DNA from 2 places in the Liquorilactobacillus satsumensis genome. Region 1 is predicted to be linked to the other one. Evidence: a T-box and tRNA genes for the amino acid it is inferred to sense, from the RefSeq annotation. Region 1 holds a T-box; the other holds one or more tRNA genes.
The links. The T-box of region 1 lies ahead of AB3Y88_RS11000 (valine--tRNA ligase). A T-box ahead of a tRNA ligase gene usually reads a tRNA of that ligase, here a tRNA-Val.

Region 1 (4,161 bases):
GCGAGTATTTGAGCAGCTGTATCAACGGTTTGCAAAAATTAATTAGTTTTTTATAAAAGAAAGGAAATACCAACGTGCAGTATACAGAAATAATGGTTCGCTATGGCGAGTTATCAACCAAAGGAAAGAATCGGCGTGCGTTCATTGATCGTCTTGGATTCAATGTCCGTGAAACACTGCATGACTTTCCTGATCTGGTGGTGAAGGCCAATCGTGATCGGATGCATATCCAGTTACATGGTGAAGACAGCAGCGCAGTTATGGCAAGATTGCAGCAGGTTTTTGGAATTCAGAATTTTTCACCTTCAATTAAAGTTGAGCGTGACGTTGAGGCGGTTAAGCAAACTGCTGTGGCAATGATCAAAGAGCATTATCAAGCGGGAATGACGTTCAAGATCAACACACGTCGTTCTGATCATGATTTTAAGCTCGACACTAATGAAATGAACGACCTTTTAGGTGGTCACATTTTGCGTACAATCCCGGGCATCAAGGTTAAAATGAAGCAACCTGATCTGATTTTGCGTGTAGAAATTCGGCAAAACGGGATCTTCTTGTCCAGTCAGACCATTGATGGTGCGGGTGGGTTGCCAGTTGGAACAGCTGGAAAAGGGATGTTGATGATTTCGGGAGGAATCGATTCACCCGTTGCGGGCTATTTAGCACTTAAAAGAGGGGTTGAACTAGAAATGGTTCATTTCTTTAGTCCCCCTTATACTAGCGAGCAGGCTTTAAATAAGGCAAAGGAACTCACAGCTAAACTAGCACCCTTTGCTGGAAGAATTAAATTTATTGAGGTTCCATTTACTGAAATTCAAGAAACTGTCAAGCATGATGTTCCGGCAGGTTATTTAATGACGGTTCAGCGCCGCTTTATGTTGCGGATTGCAGCTTTGTTAGCTGACAAGCGGGATGATCTTGCAATCTTTAATGGAGAGTCTTTGGGACAAGTTGCTTCGCAGACATTGGAAAGTATGGTAGCAATTAACGATGTGACAACTCTTCCAGTTTTAAGACCAGTCGTTTCGTTAGATAAGAATGAAATTATCGAGATTGCTCAAAAAATTGGCACTTTTGAATTGTCGGTCATGCCCTTTGAGGACTGCTGTACAATCTTTGCTCCACCGGCTCCCAAAACAAAACCCCGGTTAGAACGTGCTCGTCTTTATGAATCAAGGCTAGCGGTTGACGCTTTGATAAAGCGGGCCTTAGCTGGAGTCAAGGTCACAGAAATTAGAAGTGGCGAGAAGTTTTTAACTGAAAATAGTGATACTTTTGCAGAATTGCTCTAATACTCCTTGACGATGCTTACAATGAAAGTTATGATATCTTCATAAGCTTTGAACAAGAAGATCTTGTACTGAAGTTACCAGAGAAGAGATAATTTTTTTGCTGGGATATCTCATAACTTTTAGCAAGATGAGTAGCTTGTGAGCTGTTGCACTGAAATTAGTAAGTGTGACCGAAACCTGTTCGTTAACGAGGAAAGAGTGGGGTAAAAACCCAACTTAGGTGGTACCACGGCACAGTCGTCCTATTTTTAGGGCGGCTTTTTTGTTTTTAGCAGAGTTGAGAAAGGGTGAAAAAAATGACAAAAGAGATTTCGATGTCAACTAAATATGATCCGCAACAGGTTGAACCGGGACGCTACCAAGAGTGGCTTGATCAAGATGTTTTCAAACCAAGTGCTGATCAGACGGCAAAACCATATTCAATTGTTATTCCACCACCAAATGTAACTGGAAAACTACATTTAGGGCATGCTTGGGATACAACATTACAGGATATGTTGATTCGACAAAAAAGAATGCAGGGTTTTGATACTTTATGGCTGCCAGGAATGGATCATGCTGGAATTGCTACACAGGCGAAGGTTGAAGCCCGCTTAGCAGAAAAAGGGATTACACGTTATGACCTCGGGCGAGAGAAGTTCATTCAAACTGTCTGGGATTGGAAGGGTGAATATGCTGATATTATCCATCAACAGTGGAAGAAACTTGGCTTATCACTTGATTATAGCCGTGAACGTTTCACGCTGGATGAGGGGCTTTCTAAGGCTGTGCGGAAGGTTTTTGTAAATCTTTATCAGAAAGGCTTAATTTATCGGGGAAACTATATTATCAATTGGGACCCGAAAGCGCGGACTGCTTTGTCCGATATTGAAGTTATTCACAAGGATGTTAAAGGTGCTTTTTACCATGTTAAGTATCCCTTTGCGGATGGCACAACTTTTAACGGCAAAAATTACATTGAAATCGCCACTACTCGTCCGGAAACAATGATGGGAGATGTTGCGGTTGCGGTTCACCCGAGTGATAAGCGTTATCAGGAGCTTGTAGGCAAAATGTTGGTCTTGCCTTTGCAAGGACGTCATATTCCAATTATTGCTGATGAATATGTTGATCCTGAATTTGGAACTGGGATGGTTAAAATTACTCCAGCCCACGATCCTAACGATTTTGGAGTCGGAAATCGCCACGACCTTGAGCGTATTAACACCATGAATGAAGACGCAACAATGAATGAAAATGCAGGCAAGTACGAAGGAATGGATCGTTTTGAGGCACGTAAGGCCATTGTCAAGGATCTTGAAGATGGTGATTATATGTTAAAAATTGAACCAATCGTGCATAGTGTTGGGCACTCAGAAAGAACTGGGGTACAGGTTGAAGCACGGCTTTCAACACAGTGGTTTGTGAAAATGAAACCTTTAGCTGAGGCAGCCCTCAAGAATCAAAAGACAGCTGCACGGGTTGATTTTGTGCCTGAGCGGTTTGAACATACTTTTACGCAGTGGATGGATAACATTCATGATTGGGTAATTTCACGTCAGTTGTGGTGGGGGCATCAGATTCCAGCTTGGTATCATAAAAAGACTGGGGAAGTCTATGTTGGTGAAGAAGCTCCTGCAGATCTTGAAAATTGGAAGCAAGATCCAGATGTGTTGGATACCTGGTTTTCAAGTGCGCTCTGGCCATTTTCTACAATGGGGTGGCCTAATGAAGATGCACCTGATTTCAAGCGCTATTTCCCAACTAATACGCTGGTCACAGGGTATGATATTATCTTCTTCTGGGTCTCACGCATGATTTTCCAAAGCCTTGAATTTACGCAAAAACGCCCATTCAAGCATGTTTTAATCCATGGTTTAATTCGTGATGAACAGGGACGTAAAATGAGTAAGTCGCTTGGAAATGGAATTGACCCAATGGATGTCATTGATAAATATGGTGCAGATGCATTGCGCTGGTTCTTATCAAATGGTTCTGCGCCTGGTCAAGATGTTCGCTTTAGTTATACCAAGATGGATGCAGCTTGGAATTTTATCAACAAGATTTGGAATGCAAGTCGCTTTGTGATCATGAATCTCGCAGAAAATACTAAGGCACAGTTGCCCGCAAAAGAACAGTGGCAATTATCGGACAAATGGATTATCAGCAGACTTAATCAAACTGTAGCTGATGTGACACGTTTATTTGAAAGCTTCGAATTTGGAGAAGCAGGGCGGGCCTTGTACAATTTTATCTGGAATGATTTTTGCGATTGGTATATCGAAATGGCAAAAGAAGACCTTAATGGTCAAGATGAGCGCTTAAAGAAGAATACACAAGATATTTTGTGCTATGTATTGGATCAGACCTTACGTTTACTGCATCCAATTATGCCATTTGTAACTGAAAAGATTTGGTTAGAGATGCCACATGAGGGGGCTTCGTTGGTAACGGCAGCTTATCCAATTGTACATCCTGAATATGACAATCCGGTTGCACAGACACAAATGGAGAATTTAATTGAATTGATCAAAGCTGTTCGTAACAGCAGAGCTGAAGCTAATGCACCAATGTCAAGTGCAATTGATATTTTTATTAAAACCAAAAGCGATGAGACCAAGCAGATTTTTGAGACCAATACTGAATATATTGAACGTTTTTGTCATCCAAAGAAGCTTGAAATCGGAGCTCAGTTAGTTGCACCAAAATTAGCAATTACTGCAGTCATTACAGGTGCCGAAGTTTACTTGCCATTGGCTGATCTGGTTAACCTTGATGAAGAGTGTGCACGGCTGCAAAAAGAAGCTGAGAAGCTTGCTGGCGAAGTGGCACGTGCAGAAAAGAAACTTGCGAATGAACGCTTTGTTGCAAATGCTCCTGATGCAGTAGT
Region 2 (4,161 bases), 280 kb from region 1:
CTAAGCCACCATAGAAAAAAGCCAACCCAGGTGTCATAAAGAAAACTAAAACGCTTGAAATAATCAAAAAAGTTGAATTTGCAGCGTTCATAAGATCCCTCCCTATTTAATGTCACAAATTGTAACATTCAAACTCTATACTTGTCTATAGTTTCCTTTACTTTAATTTAAGATCTTAATTATCAACGGAAAAATAGGACTAAAAGTAATAATATCTAACATAACATTTGTATTTACTTTAATTTGTTACTTTTTCTAGCGTATATAAACAAAAAAGAGAGTGTGACATAAGTGAAGTGCCTTACAAAACTTGGCTGCATAATTCAAAGTTAGACGAAGAATTTTGACTTATGGAACACGTTTATCCGTAATATAAACAAAAAAGGACAGAAGCTAATTGCTTCTGTCCTTCTCCTTATTACTTATAATACCGGTGATCGGGGTCGAACCGATACGCCCTCAACGGGCACTGGATTTTGAGTCCAGCGCGTCTGCCAATTCCGCCACACCGGCATAACAAACATTACTAATAAATTTTACTACAGTTAGCGCCTAAAAGCAACTAAAGGCGGTAACCGGATTTGAACCGGTGATGAAGGTTTTGCAGACCTCTGCCTTACCACTTGGCTATACCGCCAGTTAAAAGAACAAATCCCTAACTGGGTTAGCTGGATTCGAACCAGCGCATGAGGGAGTCAAAGTCCCTTGCCTTACCGCTTGGCTATAACCCAATTACAAAGGCGATAGGTGGGAATCGAACCCACGCGTGCCGGAGCCACAATCCGGTGCGTTAACCACTTCGCCACTATCGCCATAAATGGCAGGGGTAGTAGGACTTGAACCCACACTGACGGTTTTGGAGACCGTAGTTCTACCGTTAAACTATACCCCTATAATAAAAATGGAAGGGAGTGGATTCGAACCACCGAACCCGAAGGAGCGGATTTACAGTCCGCCGCGTTTAGCCAGACTTCGCTACCCTTCCATGGTGGCGCGGGACAGAATCGAACTGCCGACACATGGAGCTTCAATCCATTGCTCTACCGACTGAGCTACCGAGCCATCATAAATATTAAAATATAAAACGGTCCTAGACGGATTTGAACCGACGATCTCCTGCGTGACAGGCAGGCGTGTTAGACCCCTACACCATAGGACCGTGATACTATGGAGGATACAGGGCTCGAACCTGTGACCCTCTGCTTGTAAGGCAGACGCTCTCCCAACTGAGCTAATCCTCCAATATATGACCCGTACGGGATTTGAACCCATGTTACCGCCGTGAAAGGGCGGTGTCTTAACCACTTGACCAACGGGTCATCTTGCTACGGAGAGTAAGGGATTCGAACCCTTGAAACAGGTCATTACCCGTTTACATGATTTCCAATCATGCTCCTTCGGCCAACTCGGACAACTCTCCAGCAATGATGCAAAACTCCGGCAGGCGGGCTCGAACCGTCGACAACCTGATTAACAGTCAGGTGCTCTACCAACTGAGCTATGCCGGAATTAGATGCACGGCAACGACCTACCCTCGCAGGGGGCGATCCCCCAACTACTCTTGGCGCTAAGAAGCTTAACTTCTGTGTTCGAAATGGAAACAGGTGTATCCTTCCTGCCATCATCACCGCACTCTTTTGAGAAAAACTTGTTCCCTCAAAACTAGCTAATATTTCTTCTGCTTTGCGTTAACTTCCAAAAACTCCGTTTTTTTCTTTTGGTTAAGTCCTCGACCGATTAGTTTTGGTCCGCTCCATACATCACTGTACTTCCACTTCCAACCTATCTACCTGATCTTCTCTCAGGGGTCTTACTTTCCGAAGAAATGGGAAATCTTATCTCGAGGTGAGTTTCGCACTTAGATGCTTTCAGCGTTTATCTCATCCACACGTAGCTACCCAGCGATGCTCCTGGCGGAACAACTGGTACACCAGCGGTGTGTCCATCCCGGTCCTCTCGTACTAAGGACAGATCCTCTCAAATTTCCTACGCCCGCGACGGATAGGGACCGAACTGTCTCACGACGTTCTGAACCCAGCTCGCGTACCGCTTTAATGGGCGAACAGCCCAACCCTTGGGACCGACTACAGCCCCAGGATGCGATGAGCCGACATCGAGGTGCCAAACCTCCCCGTCGATGTGGACTCTTGGGGGAGATAAGCCTGTTATCCCCAGGGTAGCTTTTATCCGTTGAGCGATGGCCCTTCCATGCGGAACCACCGGATCACTAAGCCCGACTTTCGTCCCTGCTCGACTTGTCTGTCTCGCAGTCAAGCTCCCTTGTGCCTTTACACTCTGCGAATGATTTCCAACCATTCTGAGGGAACCTTTGGGCGCCTCCGTTACCTTTTAGGAGGCGACCGCCCCAGTCAAACTGCCCACCTGACACTGTCTCCCGCCACGCTTAGTGGCGCGGGTTAGAGTGTTCATACAACGAGGGTAGTATCCCACCAATGCCTCTGTCGAAACTAGCGTCCCGACTTCTATGGCTCCTACCTATCCTGTACAAGTTGTACAAACACCCAATATCAAGCTACAGTAAAGCTCCATGGGGTCTTTCCGTCCTGTCGCGGGTAACCCGCATCTTCACGGGTATTATAATTTCACCGAGTCTCTCGTTGAGACAGTGCCCAGATCGTTACGCCTTTCGTGCGGGTCGGAACTTACCCGACAAGGAATTTCGCTACCTTAGGACCGTTATAGTTACGGCCGCCGTTTACTGGGGCTTCAATTCTGAGCTTCGCCGAAGCTAACCCATCCTCTTAACCTTCCAGCACCGGGCAGGCGTCAGCCCCTATACGTCATCTTACGATTTTGCAGAAACCTGTGTTTTTGATAAACAGTCGCCTGGGCCTATTCACTGCGGCTGAGCTTACGCTCAGCACCCCTTCTCCCGAAGTTACGGGGTCATTTTGCCGAGTTCCTTAACGAGAGTTCTCTCGCTCACCTGAGGATTCTCTCCTCGACTACCTGTGTCGGTTTGCGGTACGGGTAGTTATACTCTTACTAGAAGCTTTTCTCGGCAGTGTGACATCAGAATCTTCGCTACTATAATTTCGCTCCCCGTCACAGCTTGTCCTCAGTTACAAGCATTTAACTCGTAACCAAACTTGCTGCTTGGGCACACATTTCCATCAGTGTGCATTCCTAGCCTCCTGCGTCCCTCCATCGTTCAAACAAATATAACTAGTACAGGAATCTCAACCTGTTATCCATCGCCTACGCCTTGCGGCCTCAGCTTAGGTCCCGACTAACCCTGGGAGGACGAGCCTTCCCCAGGAAACCTTAGTCATTCGGTGGACAGGATTCTCACCTGTCTTGCGCTACTCATACCGGCATTCTCACTTCTAAGCGCTCCACCAGTCCTTCCGGTCTGGCTTCTTCGCCCTTAGAACGCTCTCCTACCACGCAACCTCACGGTTGCATCCACAATTTCGGTAATATGTTTAGCCCCGGTACATTTTCGGCGCAGGGTCACTCGACTAGTGAGCTATTACGCACTCTTTAAATGGTGGCTGCTTCTGAGCCAACATCCTAGTTGTCTGTGCAACTCCACATCCTTTTCCACTTAACATATATTTAGGGACCTTAATTGGTGGTCTGGGCTGTTTCCCTTTCGACTACGGATCTTATCACTCGCAGTCTGACTCCCGGATAAAGATCAGTGGCATTCGGAGTTTATCTGAATTCAGTAACCCAAGACGGGCCCCTAGTTCAAACAGTGCTCTACCTCCACGATCCTAATTTCCGAGGCTAGCCCTAAAGCTATTTCGGAGAGAACCAGCTATCTCCAAGTTCGTTTGGAATTTCTCCGCTACCCACACCTCATCTCAGCATTTTTCAACATACATGAGTTCGGTCCTCCAGTGCGTTTTACCGCACCTTCAACCTGGACATGGGTAGGTCACCTGGTTTCGGGTCTATGTCTGCCTACTCAAACGCCCTCTTCAGACTCGCTTTCGCTACGGCTCCACCCTTGACGGCTTAACCTTGCAGACAAACATAACTCGCCGGTTCATTCTACAAAAGGCACGCTATCACCCGTTAACGGGCTCTAACTACTTGTAGGCACATGGTTTCAGGAACTGTTTCACTCCCCTTCCGGGGTGCTTTTCACCTTTCCCTCACGGTACTGGTTCACTATCGGTCACTAGGGAGTAT

Region 2: it has a tRNA-Val gene. The T-box ahead of AB3Y88_RS11000 (valine--tRNA ligase) is inferred to sense a tRNA for this amino acid. The anticodon was not compared.

The regions. Positions count from the first base shown of each region.
Region 1 covers NZ_OZ061606.1:2,347,881-2,352,041, forward strand. Annotated here, with positions in the region: gene AB3Y88_RS10990 (cysteine desulfurase family protein) at 1-46, shown strand, start outside; gene thiI (tRNA uracil 4-sulfurtransferase ThiI) at 75-1,292, shown strand; T-box leader at 1,332-1,540, shown strand; gene AB3Y88_RS11000 (valine--tRNA ligase) at 1,589-4,161, shown strand, end outside.
Region 2 covers NZ_OZ061606.1:2,069,773-2,073,933, reverse strand. Annotated here, with positions in the region: gene AB3Y88_RS09575 (ammonium transporter) at 1-91, opposite strand, end outside; tRNA gene AB3Y88_RS09570 (tRNA-Leu) at 429-513, opposite strand; tRNA gene AB3Y88_RS09565 (tRNA-Cys) at 567-637, opposite strand; tRNA gene AB3Y88_RS09560 (tRNA-Gln) at 660-731, opposite strand; tRNA gene AB3Y88_RS09555 (tRNA-His) at 740-812, opposite strand; tRNA gene AB3Y88_RS09550 (tRNA-Trp) at 819-892, opposite strand; tRNA gene AB3Y88_RS09545 (tRNA-Tyr) at 903-985, opposite strand; tRNA gene AB3Y88_RS09540 (tRNA-Phe) at 987-1,062, opposite strand; tRNA gene AB3Y88_RS09535 (tRNA-Asp) at 1,086-1,159, opposite strand; tRNA gene AB3Y88_RS09530 (tRNA-Val) at 1,169-1,241, opposite strand; tRNA gene AB3Y88_RS09525 (tRNA-Glu) at 1,248-1,319, opposite strand; tRNA gene AB3Y88_RS09520 (tRNA-Ser) at 1,329-1,420, opposite strand; tRNA gene AB3Y88_RS09515 (tRNA-Asn) at 1,436-1,508, opposite strand; rRNA gene rrf (5S ribosomal RNA) at 1,516-1,632, opposite strand; rRNA gene AB3Y88_RS09505 (23S ribosomal RNA) at 1,718-4,161, opposite strand, start outside.